DNA from 3 places in the Spirosoma aureum genome. Region 2 is predicted to be linked to each of the others. Evidence: riboswitches for the same ligand, from Rfam matches in the RefSeq annotation. Region 2 holds a riboswitch; each other region holds the start of a gene.

The links. A riboswitch is a leader RNA that binds a small molecule or an ion and turns the genes downstream of it on or off. The one in region 2 is predicted to bind S-adenosylmethionine.
Region 1: linked by a shared signal. The riboswitch ahead of G8759_RS07780 (homoserine O-acetyltransferase family protein) and the one ahead of metH (methionine synthase) in region 2 are both predicted to bind S-adenosylmethionine.
Region 3: linked by a shared signal. The riboswitch ahead of G8759_RS32380 (SusC/RagA family TonB-linked outer membrane protein) and the one ahead of metH (methionine synthase) in region 2 are both predicted to bind S-adenosylmethionine.

Annotation. Positions count from the first base shown of each region.
Region 1 covers NZ_CP050063.1:1,927,624-1,931,732, forward strand. Annotated here, with positions in the region: gene G8759_RS07775 (GDSL-type esterase/lipase family protein) at 1-467, opposite strand, end outside; gene G8759_RS07780 (homoserine O-acetyltransferase family protein) at 667-1,725, opposite strand; SAM riboswitch class I at 1,903-2,021, opposite strand; gene G8759_RS07785 (DUF721 domain-containing protein) at 2,211-2,537, shown strand; gene G8759_RS07790 (polysaccharide deacetylase family protein) at 2,615-3,418, opposite strand; gene G8759_RS07795 (glycosyltransferase family 2 protein) at 3,355-4,109, opposite strand, start outside.
Region 2 covers NZ_CP050063.1:7,286,783-7,290,891, reverse strand. Annotated here, with positions in the region: gene metH (methionine synthase) at 1-2,343, opposite strand, end outside; SAM riboswitch class I at 2,502-2,618, opposite strand; gene G8759_RS29040 (Ppx/GppA phosphatase family protein) at 2,785-3,672, shown strand.
Region 3 covers NZ_CP050063.1:8,067,779-8,071,887, reverse strand. Annotated here, with positions in the region: gene G8759_RS32390 (SLC13 family permease) at 1-26, shown strand, start outside; gene G8759_RS32385 (YeiH family protein) at 86-1,360, shown strand; SAM riboswitch class I at 1,547-1,646, shown strand; gene G8759_RS32380 (SusC/RagA family TonB-linked outer membrane protein) at 1,943-4,109, shown strand, end outside.

The sequences.
Region 1 (4,109 bases), 3.5 Mb from region 2:
GTCATGTCGATGGTTCGAAAAGCGGGGTTTTTAGCCACTTCGTCGGCAATGAGTCTGTTTGTCAGGCGAATCCTATCGCCAATTCCCCAGCGTGCCGGACTTAGTTTGATCGTTAGAAAAAACAGCGGTACATCAGGTAGCTCCCGGCGCATTTTATCGGCCAGTGCGCAAAAAAACAGGTAAACTTCCTCAGGATGGCGACCGTCGCCCAGGTCGTTATCACCTGCATAAAATACAATGGATTTAGGATTTGCCGGAACAACCAGTCGGTCAAAAAACCAGGCACAGGCCGCTAATGTTGAACCGCCAAATCCTAAATTAAGCGTATCGATTTGCGGAAAATCCTGAGCCAGCGTCGACCAAAGTCGAATCGATGAACTACCATAAAACACAACCCGATCGGATGCGGGATGAACTAACTTGATTTTGGCTTCGAGTTGCCGAACGTCGTCTTCGTACCAGACCATCTGGTTATTGTATGATTAAGGGTTACCTAATGGCTTCTTACAACCCGCATGAATAGATTACTGCACCGGAATGGGTTAACTCATAAGCTGACAAATGTGTTGTCAAATCTTTATAAACCCGTTTGCCATTAGTCAATAATTTTTTAGTGATACTACCCGCAGGTTGAAGAAAGCTTCATGCGATTGAAGGGCTGATGCTTTACTTTTTTACTGCTTCGGCCATTTTGTTTGAATCAGACGTGGCTGAAGCCATCCATTTTCGGAGAATGCTGCCCAAGGGGCGGAATTCGATCAGAAATCCGTCGTGGCCATACAGAGAATCAATCTCTTCGTAGACTGCATTAGGAATATGCCGGGCCAAAAACTGCTGTTCGGCTATTGGAAACAGCAAATCGGAACGGATGCCAACAACGAGGGCGCGAGCCTTTATCTGGTTGAGTGCATTCAGAATGCTACCCCGGTTTCGACCGACATTGTGCGAATCCATTACCTTCGACAGCGTCCAGTACGTAAAGGCATTAAATCGATCGGCTATTTTTTCCCCCTGATAGCGTTGATAGCCAGCGGCCTTATAGCCATCGAGTTGTTCGTTGTTATCGAGAGCCTGCGTAAAGCCATATGTATCGTAGTTACGATACGAAATCATGGCCATAGCCCGAGCCGCTTTCATCCCCGACGCGCCTGCATCGTCGCGTCGTTCGATCCAGGTGGGGTCAGCTTCAATAGCCATACGCTGGGCTTCATTGAAGGCAATACACCAGGGCGATGCAACCGCGCTGACAGCGATCAGAACAAGATTTTCGATTAGATTCGGGCGTAGAATTGCCCACTCAACCGCTTGTTCTCCGCCAACGGATCCACCAATACAGGTATGAATTTTATCGATACCCAACTCCTGCCGTAACAGGTCCAGCGCTTCAACCATATCGCGGATGGTAATTGTCGGGAAATCGTGGTAGAAGGGCTTTCCTGTAGTTGTATTGACTGAGAGAGGTCCGGTTGAGCCATAACAGGAACCGAGAATATTGGCACAGACGATGAAATCAGTATCGGGATTAAAGTATTTCCCTGGCCCTACCATGCCATTCCACCAGTCGCCGGGGTCGGCATTGCCGGTCAAAGCATGACAAATCCAGACAACGTTAGACCCATCGCTGTTCAGTGTTCCGCGTGTGGTGTAAGCTAACCGAAAACCCGGTAAGCTCTCTCCCGATTCAAGCGGGAACGAATATTTATAGTTAAAATAATGGATGTCCAAAGGATAATGCGTTTTCTGCCCTAACGTTTTCAGGCATTATGAAGGCATAACGGCACTGAAAACCATAAACATATGGAACCGCACAAAACCACTCCCGGTTAGCGGTGCGATGAGGTGAGTGATGCTTAGTAGGCCTCGTAGGGCATACAGTGCCGTGTGTAGCGCATGTGATTAAACGATTTATAGTCCCTAACCGTCCGCCTTCGCGGTTGCTTTAGGCAGGAGTTAGCACCTTGCCATGTGGTAGGTTGCCAGCGATTCACAGAGCCTGATCTCTCCTCGCTTCTTTATAAATCAATTGACGTCGGTATGAAATGATTGACGTCTGGCAATTGACTTGATACCGCAAGTATACTAGCCAAAGCGCGCCAATCCAAACACAGACCCTATTTTCTGACCGTTGCCTTATTTTTTTTGACTTCGTTGGCAAGTAAGGTTTATTTAATCGGGCGGATATTTACTTTTGTGGCGAAGACACCCCCCCGATGAACCAAACCTACCGTTACAACCGTGAAAATGCTACCCGAGTAGCCGGAACTACAACTGTGAAGGATGCAATCGGGCAGTTGCTGAAAGCGTATCAACTTCAGACTCGCTTCAACGAAACGTACCTCGAAGCCTTCTGGGGACGTATGATGGGGCCAACGATTGCATCGCGAACAAACCGTCTCTACGTTAGGGATCGGAAATTACATATCGAGATCGCTTCAGCTCCACTGCGTAATGAACTCGTCAATGCCAAGCAGAAACTGATTCAACTTGTAAATAAAGATATGGGTACCGATGTTATCGAGGACGTTATATTTATCTGAATAAGTTAGATTTTAAAACCGAAAAAGGCATTACTGGTCAGTAATGCCTTTTTCGGTTTTAAAATCCCGTAGACTCCTTACGATAATGAGTTGGCAAATTCATGCATTGTACTGAACTCGCCTTGTGGCTTTAAATAGCGAAGTAGTGCCTCAACCCGGTCAAGTAACTCCTCTCGGGAATGACGCCGAACGTAAGCCGGGATTTTTTCATAGCCCGACAGGTCCGTAAACTCCCAGGGGTGAACGTATAAATTCAGAAAGCCATCGGCTTGAAGCGTTTGCCTGCATAGTTGTTTGTAATAAGCAAACGGAAAGTTTTTTAGACTTAACCAGAAAAGTGGCAACCGTAGGGTAGGCGTAACGGATGCCGGAATCTGCCAGACACCCGCTTCCCGGAAGGGATGACGTGGTTCGCCCCAGTGGTTATAGCGGCCAGGGAGCCAGGTCGGATGCAACGATGAATTATACTGATAGCCTGCCTGCTCAACATCGTTGGGGTCGACAAAACCCATGCGCGCACGCCGGAAGCCGGTTACCGGACGATTAAGTAATTTCTCCAGCGCTAATCTGGATGTAAGCAAATCTGCCGGTTCGAAAGTCGTATGGAAATAGCCGTGCGACGCAATTTCGTGCTTACCAGCAAGCTGCCAGACTAATTCGGGTTCATGAAGGGCATAATTAGCCGTAGTGAAAAGCGTGGTACGAGCCTCAACTGCGTCAAAGCGTTCGGCCAGCAAACGCAGCCCCCGCGTTGAAACGGCCACTTGCTCACTCAGTGGAATATTGTGACCGAACTCTACCGCAGTATCAAACTCTTCTACATCAACGGTGAATAATATATGCCTCCCAGGGGGTGTTGCTCTTTGGTTGGGGCTTCCCATGTTGTAACGGTCTCCTCAATGTCGCTTGTGTCGCCGATGATATAAGCCGGGCGTTGTTTTACTTCCACAAACGTTTTTCCCAAATATACGCCGATGATCCCGATTATGATGAATTGAACACCGCCGATGAGCAGCATCAACAGGACTAAAGTAGTCCAGCCGGAAACGGTAGCATTGGTGAAATACTTTTCATAGAGAACTTCCGCTCCGAATAAACTGGCAAACATGAACATGCCAAAGCCAAGCAAAACGGACAGATACAACGGCTTGGTAGAGAACGAGGTGATACCCATGGCAGCCAGGTGCATCATCTTGCGAAATGAGTATTTAGAACGGCCTGCGTAGCGAGCGGCTGGCTGATAGAGAATCCGGCATTGGCGGAAACCTACCCACGAAATCGCCCCGCGGAGGAACAGATCATTCTCCTTGAATGCCTTGAGCGTGTCGATAACTTTGCGGTCGAGTAACCGGAAGTCAGCGGCACCATCTTCAATTTTAAGGCCTGAAATATTTCTCAGCAGGCTATAAAACTTTTTTGATGTAGTACGCTTAAACCACGATAGTTTCGGGTCTGGCTGCCGAACCGTATAAACGACCTCGAAGCCTTCACGCCATTTACTGATCAGCGTAGGAATGAGTTCGGGAGGATGCTGGAGGTCTGCATCGAGACAGATTACCGCCTGACCTCTGG
Region 2 (4,109 bases):
CCCGATAATATCAACGTTATGTTCGCGGGCGGCATCCAGAATTTTCTGCGTTGGGACCATCACGCCAAGGTCAATGATCTCGTAGTTATTACAGCCTAATACGACACCAACAATGTTTTTGCCAATGTCGTGAACATCGCCCTTGACGGTTGCCAGCAGGATTTTTCCGGCCGATGATGAGCCTTCTCCCGATTTTTCGGCTTCGATAAAGGGCGTCAGATAAGCCACGGCCTTTTTCATGACCCGTGCCGATTTTACAACCTGTGGAAGAAACATTTTTCCAGCGCCAAACAGATCGCCCACAACGTTCATCCCATCCATCAATGGGCCTTCAATGACGTGCAATGGACGCTCAACTAGCTGACGTGCTTCCTCTACATCCTGATCGATATAGTCCGTGATTCCTTTTACAAGCGCATGTTTGAGCCGCTCATTGACAGGTTCGAGCCGCCAGCTTTCGTCCTGTATGATCGCTTTGCCCTTTGCTTTTACGGTTTCGGCGAAATCGACTAACCGTTCCGTGGCATCGTCCCGACGGTTTAACAGCACGTCTTCGCAACGTTCCAGCAAATCTTTTGGAATATTGTCATAAACCTCTAATTGCCCGGCATTGACAATACCCATGTCCATCCCTGCCCGAATTGCATGGTACAGAAAGGCCGAGTGCATGGCTTCGCGTACAACATCGTTACCTCGAAAACTGAACGAAATATTCGATACACCCCCGCTGACTTTAGCCAGCGGCAGGTTTTGCTTAATCCAGCGCGTAGCATTGATAAAGTCAACGGCGTAGTTATTGTGCTCCTCAATTCCCGTTGCAACAGTCAGAATATTGGGATCGAAAATAATGTCCTGCGGGGCGAAATGAACTTTATCGACCAGAATTCGATAAGCTCGTTCGCAGATTTCAATACGACGCTCGTACGAATCCGCCTGACCGGTTTCGTCGAATGCCATCACAACCGCAGCTGCACCGTAGCGTTTAACCAATTGGGCCCGTTCAATGAACGCTTCTTCGCCTTCTTTGAGCGAAATAGAGTTTACGATGGCTTTTCCCTGGACGCATTTCAGCCCTGCCTCAATGACCTCCCATTTCGATGAGTCGACCATGATGGGTACACGGGCAATATCAGGCTCGGCAGCAATCAGGTTCAGGAAAGTCTTCATAGCTTCTGCCGAATCCAACATGCCTTCATCCATGTTAATGTCGATCACCTGCGCTCCGCCTTCAACCTGACCACGCGCAATGCTCAGTGCTTCGTCGTAATTACCTTCTTTAATAAGCCGGGCAAATTTCTTAGAACCGGTCACGTTGGTTCGTTCACCAACGTTCAGGAAATTCGTTTGCTCCGTAATTTTGAGCGGCTCCAGGCCGCTCAATTTCTGATAGGGTTCAGGCTCTGGGAGTTGTCGTGGCGGATATTTGGCCGCTACGTTGGCAATGGCCCGAATGTGATCAGGTGTAGAGCCGCAGCAACCGCCAACAATATTGACAAAACTACTTTTAATGAAATCTTCGATTTGCAACGCCATCATGTCCGGCGTTTCGTCGTATTCACCAAATTCGTTGGGCAGGCCCGCGTTCGGATAGGCCGAGGTAAAGAACGGTGCCTCTTTCGAGAGCGTCTGAATATAAGGCCGCATCAATTCGGCCCCCAATGCACAGTTGAGCCCTACACTGAGCAGGGGCAAATGTGAAACTGAATATAAAAAAGCTTCGGTTGTCTGACCCGATAATGTCCGACCACTGGCATCAGTAATGGTGCCGGATATCATGATTGGGCGAACAGGCTGCTGCGGGTTTAAATTGAAATACTTGTCAATGGCGAACATAGCCGCCTTGGCATTCAGTGTATCAAAGATCGTTTCGACCAACAGCAGGTCGGCGCCCCCCTCTACTAAACCACTTACCTGCTCATAGTAGGCATTCACCAGTTCATCGAACGTAACAGCCCGATACGCCGGATTATTTACGTCGGGCGAAAGAGAAGCAGTCCGGTTTGTAGGCCCCATTGCTCCCGCAACAAAGCGCGGTTTATCCGGATTTTGCTTTGTTAATTCCTCAGTTACTTCCTTTGCAATGCGTGCTGACTCATAGTTCAGTTCATAGGCCAGCTTTTCCATGTGGTAATCCGCCATGGCAATGGATGTACCACTGAACGTATTGGTTTCGATAATATCGGCACCTGCCTCCAGATATTGTTTATGGATTTCCTGAATGATCTGCGGCTGCGTGATCGACAGCAAATCATTATTTCCCTTTACATCGTGCGGATAGTCTTTAAAGCGCTCACCCCGATAATCGGCTTCAGTCAGGTTATACCGCTGGATCATCGTTCCCATGGCACCATCGAGAACGAGAATTCTTTGTTTCAGAAGGTCTGTAATCAGTTCCAATTGATACAAAATTTATAGAGTTAAAAGCACGCCAATAGCGGCCTTAAAATAGTATAGCGTAAAAACCGGGGCTTATCAAAACAGGGGAAGGAAGCAGAAACGCTAACTTATCTGTCCCCAAAAAATTGGGGTGGAATGCGGCACCTTTTCCTACTTGTATAGTAAGCGGCTGGTTGCCAAGACATCGTTGGGTCCAATCCCTCCGTCTTTCTTGATAAGCACTTATGCAAAGATACATATTCTACCCATAGTCCCAAAAATAGCTTACTTTTGGGCGAATTTTTGAATGAGCGAATTAATGAATAGGCGACTAGTTTGTGACTAATCCCGTTCACTGGTTCGCTCATTCCCCACTCCGGCGAATTGGTCACTACCTAACTATAGTTGATGAAACTAGCAGCCATCGATATCGGTTCCAATGCAGCTCGTCTGCAGATCTCAACGGTGTTACATAACGACAACGTTGTTAGCTTCAAGCGTGTCGAATACGTACGGTTCCCGCTTCGGCTGGGGCACGATGTATTCAATTTTGGCGAGCTTACTCCTGAAAGTGAAGCCCGAACGGCCAAACTCATGCAGGTTTACAAACTGCTGATGGAACTGCATGAAGTGGAAGATTATATGGCCTGCGCTACATCGGCCATGCGCGAAGCCTCCAATGGGCACGAGGTCGCTAAACGGATCGAAGCCTCAACAGGCATTAAGATTAACATTATTGATGGGAGCAAAGAAGCAGAACTTATTAATAATGTAGTAGTTCAGGCGCTTGATGAACGGCAGTTTCTTCATATTGATGTGGGCGGTGGCAGCACCGAACTGAATCTCTATGAGAATCGCCAGAAAATCAATTCCAAATCGTTCAAAATCGGCTCGGTGCGGCTACTGGAAGGCAAAGAAACCAAAGGGGCCTGGCGAAAAATTGAAGACTGGGTTGAGGATAATATCGATTCGACTAAAGAAATTATTGCTGTCGGCACCGGAGGTAACATCAGTAAATTATTCAACCTGGCGTCTAAAACCTCTGAATTAGAAACAACCCTTTCAGAAATTGAACGGATTCGTGATTACATCGCTGGTTTTGACCAGGAAGACCGTATCAACAAACTCCGTCTGAATGCCGACCGTGCTGATGTGATCGTACCAGCCGCCGGGATTTATATTTCCGTTATGAGATGGGCTGGAGCCGATAAGATTATTGTTCCAGATCTGGGTTTGAAAGATGGTATCATTCAATTAGTATACGCCCAGCTAGGGAAGAAAAAACACGTTCTCTAAACAAATTGCCCGTAGACGCATTAACAAAAAATCCCGGCGAAATAAGATCGCCGGGATTTTTAATTTGACATATTCTCTCTTACAATCGGTGGGCCGAATACTATTTATTGTACGAATAGTAATCGGTACATATTTTGGTTGACAGGTATACATTGAGGATGTTCACCAGAGTGACAATCTTTTTTGTATAACCACCAATGAATTGCGCATCGACTCAGCCCAAAACAAATGTATACTGATTTCGACTTTGTTCCGGTTACTAAGTCACCCTGTTTTAAAGATCATTCCTGTTGCCGATTATTTTATTTTGACTATTTATGATCTAAATAGTATAGCAAAAATCAATATATATTACAGTATTTCAATTATTATCATATAAAAACTACTATAAAGACTACAAAAATTTGAGGTTTTGGAAAAATGTACAATCTGTTTTT
Region 3 (4,109 bases), 780 kb from region 2:
GTACCTACAAATGGATGACTAACTGAACAGACCAACTAAACCACCAGACAAAAACGAATTAACCTTTCTCAAACCAACTGATTACATGGAAACTATTGCTGAACCAATCACCAAAACCAAACCGGCACTGACCGAAGACTGGACCGTCGTGGTGCTTGGCCTGCTGATTATTGGTCTCTCGCTTTCGGGTATAGTGATTCCTGTGCCTGCGTTTGGCTGGAAAGAGGGTAGCGATCTGACAGCTACGGTGTTGAGTGTTAAAAACGGACTGATAATTCTCGAACAATTCGGTTTCACGTACGCCATTGCCCTTATTGGTGCCATTTTAACGGGCAAACCATTGCGGTCCACACTGTTCGGGTTCCCGATCATTTTTGGGCTAACACTATTGGCCCTGGTGCTGGCTGGAAATAAAACGCTGAAAGATCTGAACCTGGAAGCGGTCATTTTTAGCTTAAGCATTGGTCTGCTGGTGGGTAATCTGGTTCAGCTACCCGACTGGTTGAAAGGCGCGCTGGCTACGGAGCTGTTCGTCAAAATAGGACTGGTACTGCTGGGAACGACTGTCATTTTTGGCGATATTCTGAAAGCCGGATCACTGGGCTTGGTACAGGCTTTGGTGGTGGTGGTGTCGGTCTGGTATTTTGCCTACTGGATCAGTAAGCGACTTAAAATAGACGATGAACTGACCATGATGCTGGCGTCGGCGGTGTCGATTTGTGGCGTGTCGGCAGCCATTGCAACCTCGGGCGCGATTCAGGGCGATAGCAAAAAACTTTCCTATGTTATCTCGCTGGTACTGATTACGGCCATTCCAATGATGTTGTTCATGCCTTATGCAGCACACGCGCTCGGCTTGTCGCCGGAAGTAACGGGAGCCTGGCTGGGCGGAACGATCGATACAACCGGTGCAGTCGTGGCATCGGGAACATTAGCGGGCGATGAGGCTTTAAAAATCAGCACCATTGTCAAATTTTCGCAGAATGTGTTGCTGGGCGTGGCCGCTTTCGCCATTAGCGTATACTGGACCTATACTAAAAACCAGTCTGCCGATGTGCAGGCCAGTAAACCAACTTTGGGTGTCATCTGGGAGCGGTTTCCGAAGTTTATTCTGGGCTTTCTGGGGGCATCATTGCTGTTCTCCTTTGTGTTAGATGCGGAAACTGTAGATAGTGTGAAAGGAAGTCTGAAGAGCCTTCAGGGACTATGGTTTGCGCTGGCATTCACCAGCATTGGCCTTGAAACCCGCTTTGCGGATCTGTTCAAAGCTGAAAACCGTCGACCGCTTTACGCCTTTTTGATTGCCCAGACATTCAATATTTTTATAACGCTACTAATCGCGTATTTTCTGTTTCGGTAAGCTTTACGATCGGGCTGGGGTACTGGCCTGATCAACATAAAATTCTACGCTAATCAGCGGGTGAAGTAGTAAATTTTCAAGAAAAGTATTCTTTTCTTATAGATTATATAGGAATTTGTTGCTTTTTTGAAAACAGAGGCTCTATATTTGAATCGTCTTACACTTACTACCTGCAAAGTAGCTGTGGATTTATACCGAAAGGGGGAGAGACAGGCTCATTGAACCCTTAGCAACGTTCCAGTTGGAAACCGTGCTAACCTGCCTAATTGGTTAGGAACTATAAATTTACACCCGCTCCGGCGGACAGGCATGATTACCCAAATATCTTCTTCCGGCTCCTGTAAATTCAGGCATTCCCGCAGTTCGGTTCTACAATTCTGTTGTTGCCCTTGTTGATTGGCGGACCAACGACCTATTGGCTGAACGGTTGATCGGTTATTCGTAACCCATCTCGATATGTAAGCTAAGTAGCTCCCGCTGATTTATTCTGTATCAATATATTCTACTTAATATATAGAATATATGCATTAATAATTGATTCCTATAAATTCAACAGCAATTTATAGTCTAGATGCAAACACCATGACACACAAAGCTTTACGTACGTTTTACCGCTTACTGCATTTGAACATTGCCCTTTTATGGCTTTCACAAAATGCATTAGCCCAAGGACAGTCTGTTTCTGGAACAATCAGGGATAAAGCAACCGGGGAAGGGTTGCCCGGAGTATCGGTTGTGGTGAAGGGTAGCACCACGGGCACAACATCTGACCAGGAAGGGCGATTTAAACTGAACGCCCCTTCAAACGCAACCCTGATTTTCTCATTTATTGGTTATTCGTCGGTGGAGCAACCTGTACAGGGCCGGACGGTTTTTTCAATAGACCTGAGTGCCGATACGAAGCAGCTCAGCGAAGTGATGGTGGTTGGCTATGGTACGCAGACAAAAGCCGAATTTACCGGATCGGCGGTGCGGGTCAACGGTGACGCGATCAAACAACAACCCGTACAAAGTTTCGATCAGGCCCTCCAGGGGCGGGCCGCCGGAGTAAGTATTGCGCAGCCCAATGGCGTACTCAATAACCCACCCGTGATCCGGATTCGCGGAGTAAATTCAATCTCGCTGAGTTCATACCCGCTGGTTGTGGTCGATGGTATTCCTATCAATACGGGAAATGTGTCGGCTAGTACGGCTGTACCCAACAATCCGCTCGGCGACATCAACCCCGCCGATATTGAATCGATCGACGTGCTGAAAGATGCTGCTTCGACTTCTATTTACGGTTCACGGGCTGCTGCGGGTGTTTTGCTGATCACCACCAAGCGCGGAAAAGAAGGCAAGCCACGGATCAGTTACGAAACCTGGGTTGGCGCTTCCGAAACGGTTCGGCTACCTAAGCTATTGAATGCTGAACAATACATAGCCATCAAGAATGAGGCTGTGTTAAATGCCAAGATTCTGGGCGGCAATCAGAACAACGACAACGTAGCATCGGCACTTTTCTTTCCGAATAATAACCCCGATGGTTCGCCCGTCGATACCCGATGGTACGATTACATCTACCGGACGGGTGTGTCACAAAGCCATAACATCAGCGTGTCGGGTGGTACAAAATCGACGACCTATTATTTCTCGGCCAACTACACTAAACAGCAGGGAATTCTGAAAGGAAATGATTTTAACCGCAAAGGTGCCCGGTTTAATATCGATCAGGACATCACGAACTGGCTGAAGCTGAAAGCGAGTGTTTCTTATAATACCAGTTTCAATCTGTCGCCCTACTCGGGTTCAACGCCCAATACGACCTTCCTGCTGGTCTCGGCCGCCCGTTTAGCCATTGCTCTGCCACCCAATGTGCCTGTCTATAATCCAGATGGGAGCTATAGCATCAATCCGGCCAGTCCGAACACAATCGGCATGGGCAACAACCAGGTGATCAGTAATTTCGGAAACCCGGTGGCGTTGCTGGATTTAAACCGATATTCCTCCGAAAACGACCGGATCATCGGCAGTTTCAGTGCGAACGCCAAACTGCTGAAGAACCTCGACTTTACAACGACCTACTCCATTGACCGGCTGCGAACCGACAACATCAGTTTCGACAGCCCGACGCAGGGGAACGGCTATTCGAGTAAGGGTTCGGCCACCAATGTCAGTGCCGTTCGCGATAACTGGGACTGGGCCAATACACTGACGTATAATGCGACCTTTGGCAGCAAACATGCCCTATCGGTTCTGGCGGGGTATGACGTGCAGAAGTTCAATAATTCATCCTGGGGGGCAACCCGGACGCAGACGTCCGATCCATTTTTTCAGAATTATCAGGGGAACTGGGGTTCGATTACGGCCTCGAACAACGACCTGAATGAGCGGGCCTATCTGTCGTTTTTCTCGCGGCTGACGTATGACCTGAACAAGAAATATTTCGCTACGGTCAACTTCCGGCGGGATGGTAACTCAGCCTTGGGGACTGGTCGGAAATACGGAAACTTCGGTGGAGTATCGGCCGGGTGGGCCTTGTCGGAGGAGCCATTCTATAAAAACTCACGACTGGCTTCAACGCTCAGTAATGTTAAGCTCCGGGCCAGCTGGGGTCGGGTCGGTAATGGTAACCTGAGCGATTCGTATAGCTCGCTGGAATTGTATAGTGGCTCGCTGTATGGGAATGTGCCGACATGGTCGATTTCGCAGGCAGGTAACCCCAACTTAGGCTGGGAAACCAGCGATCAGACGAACATTGGTGCTGATC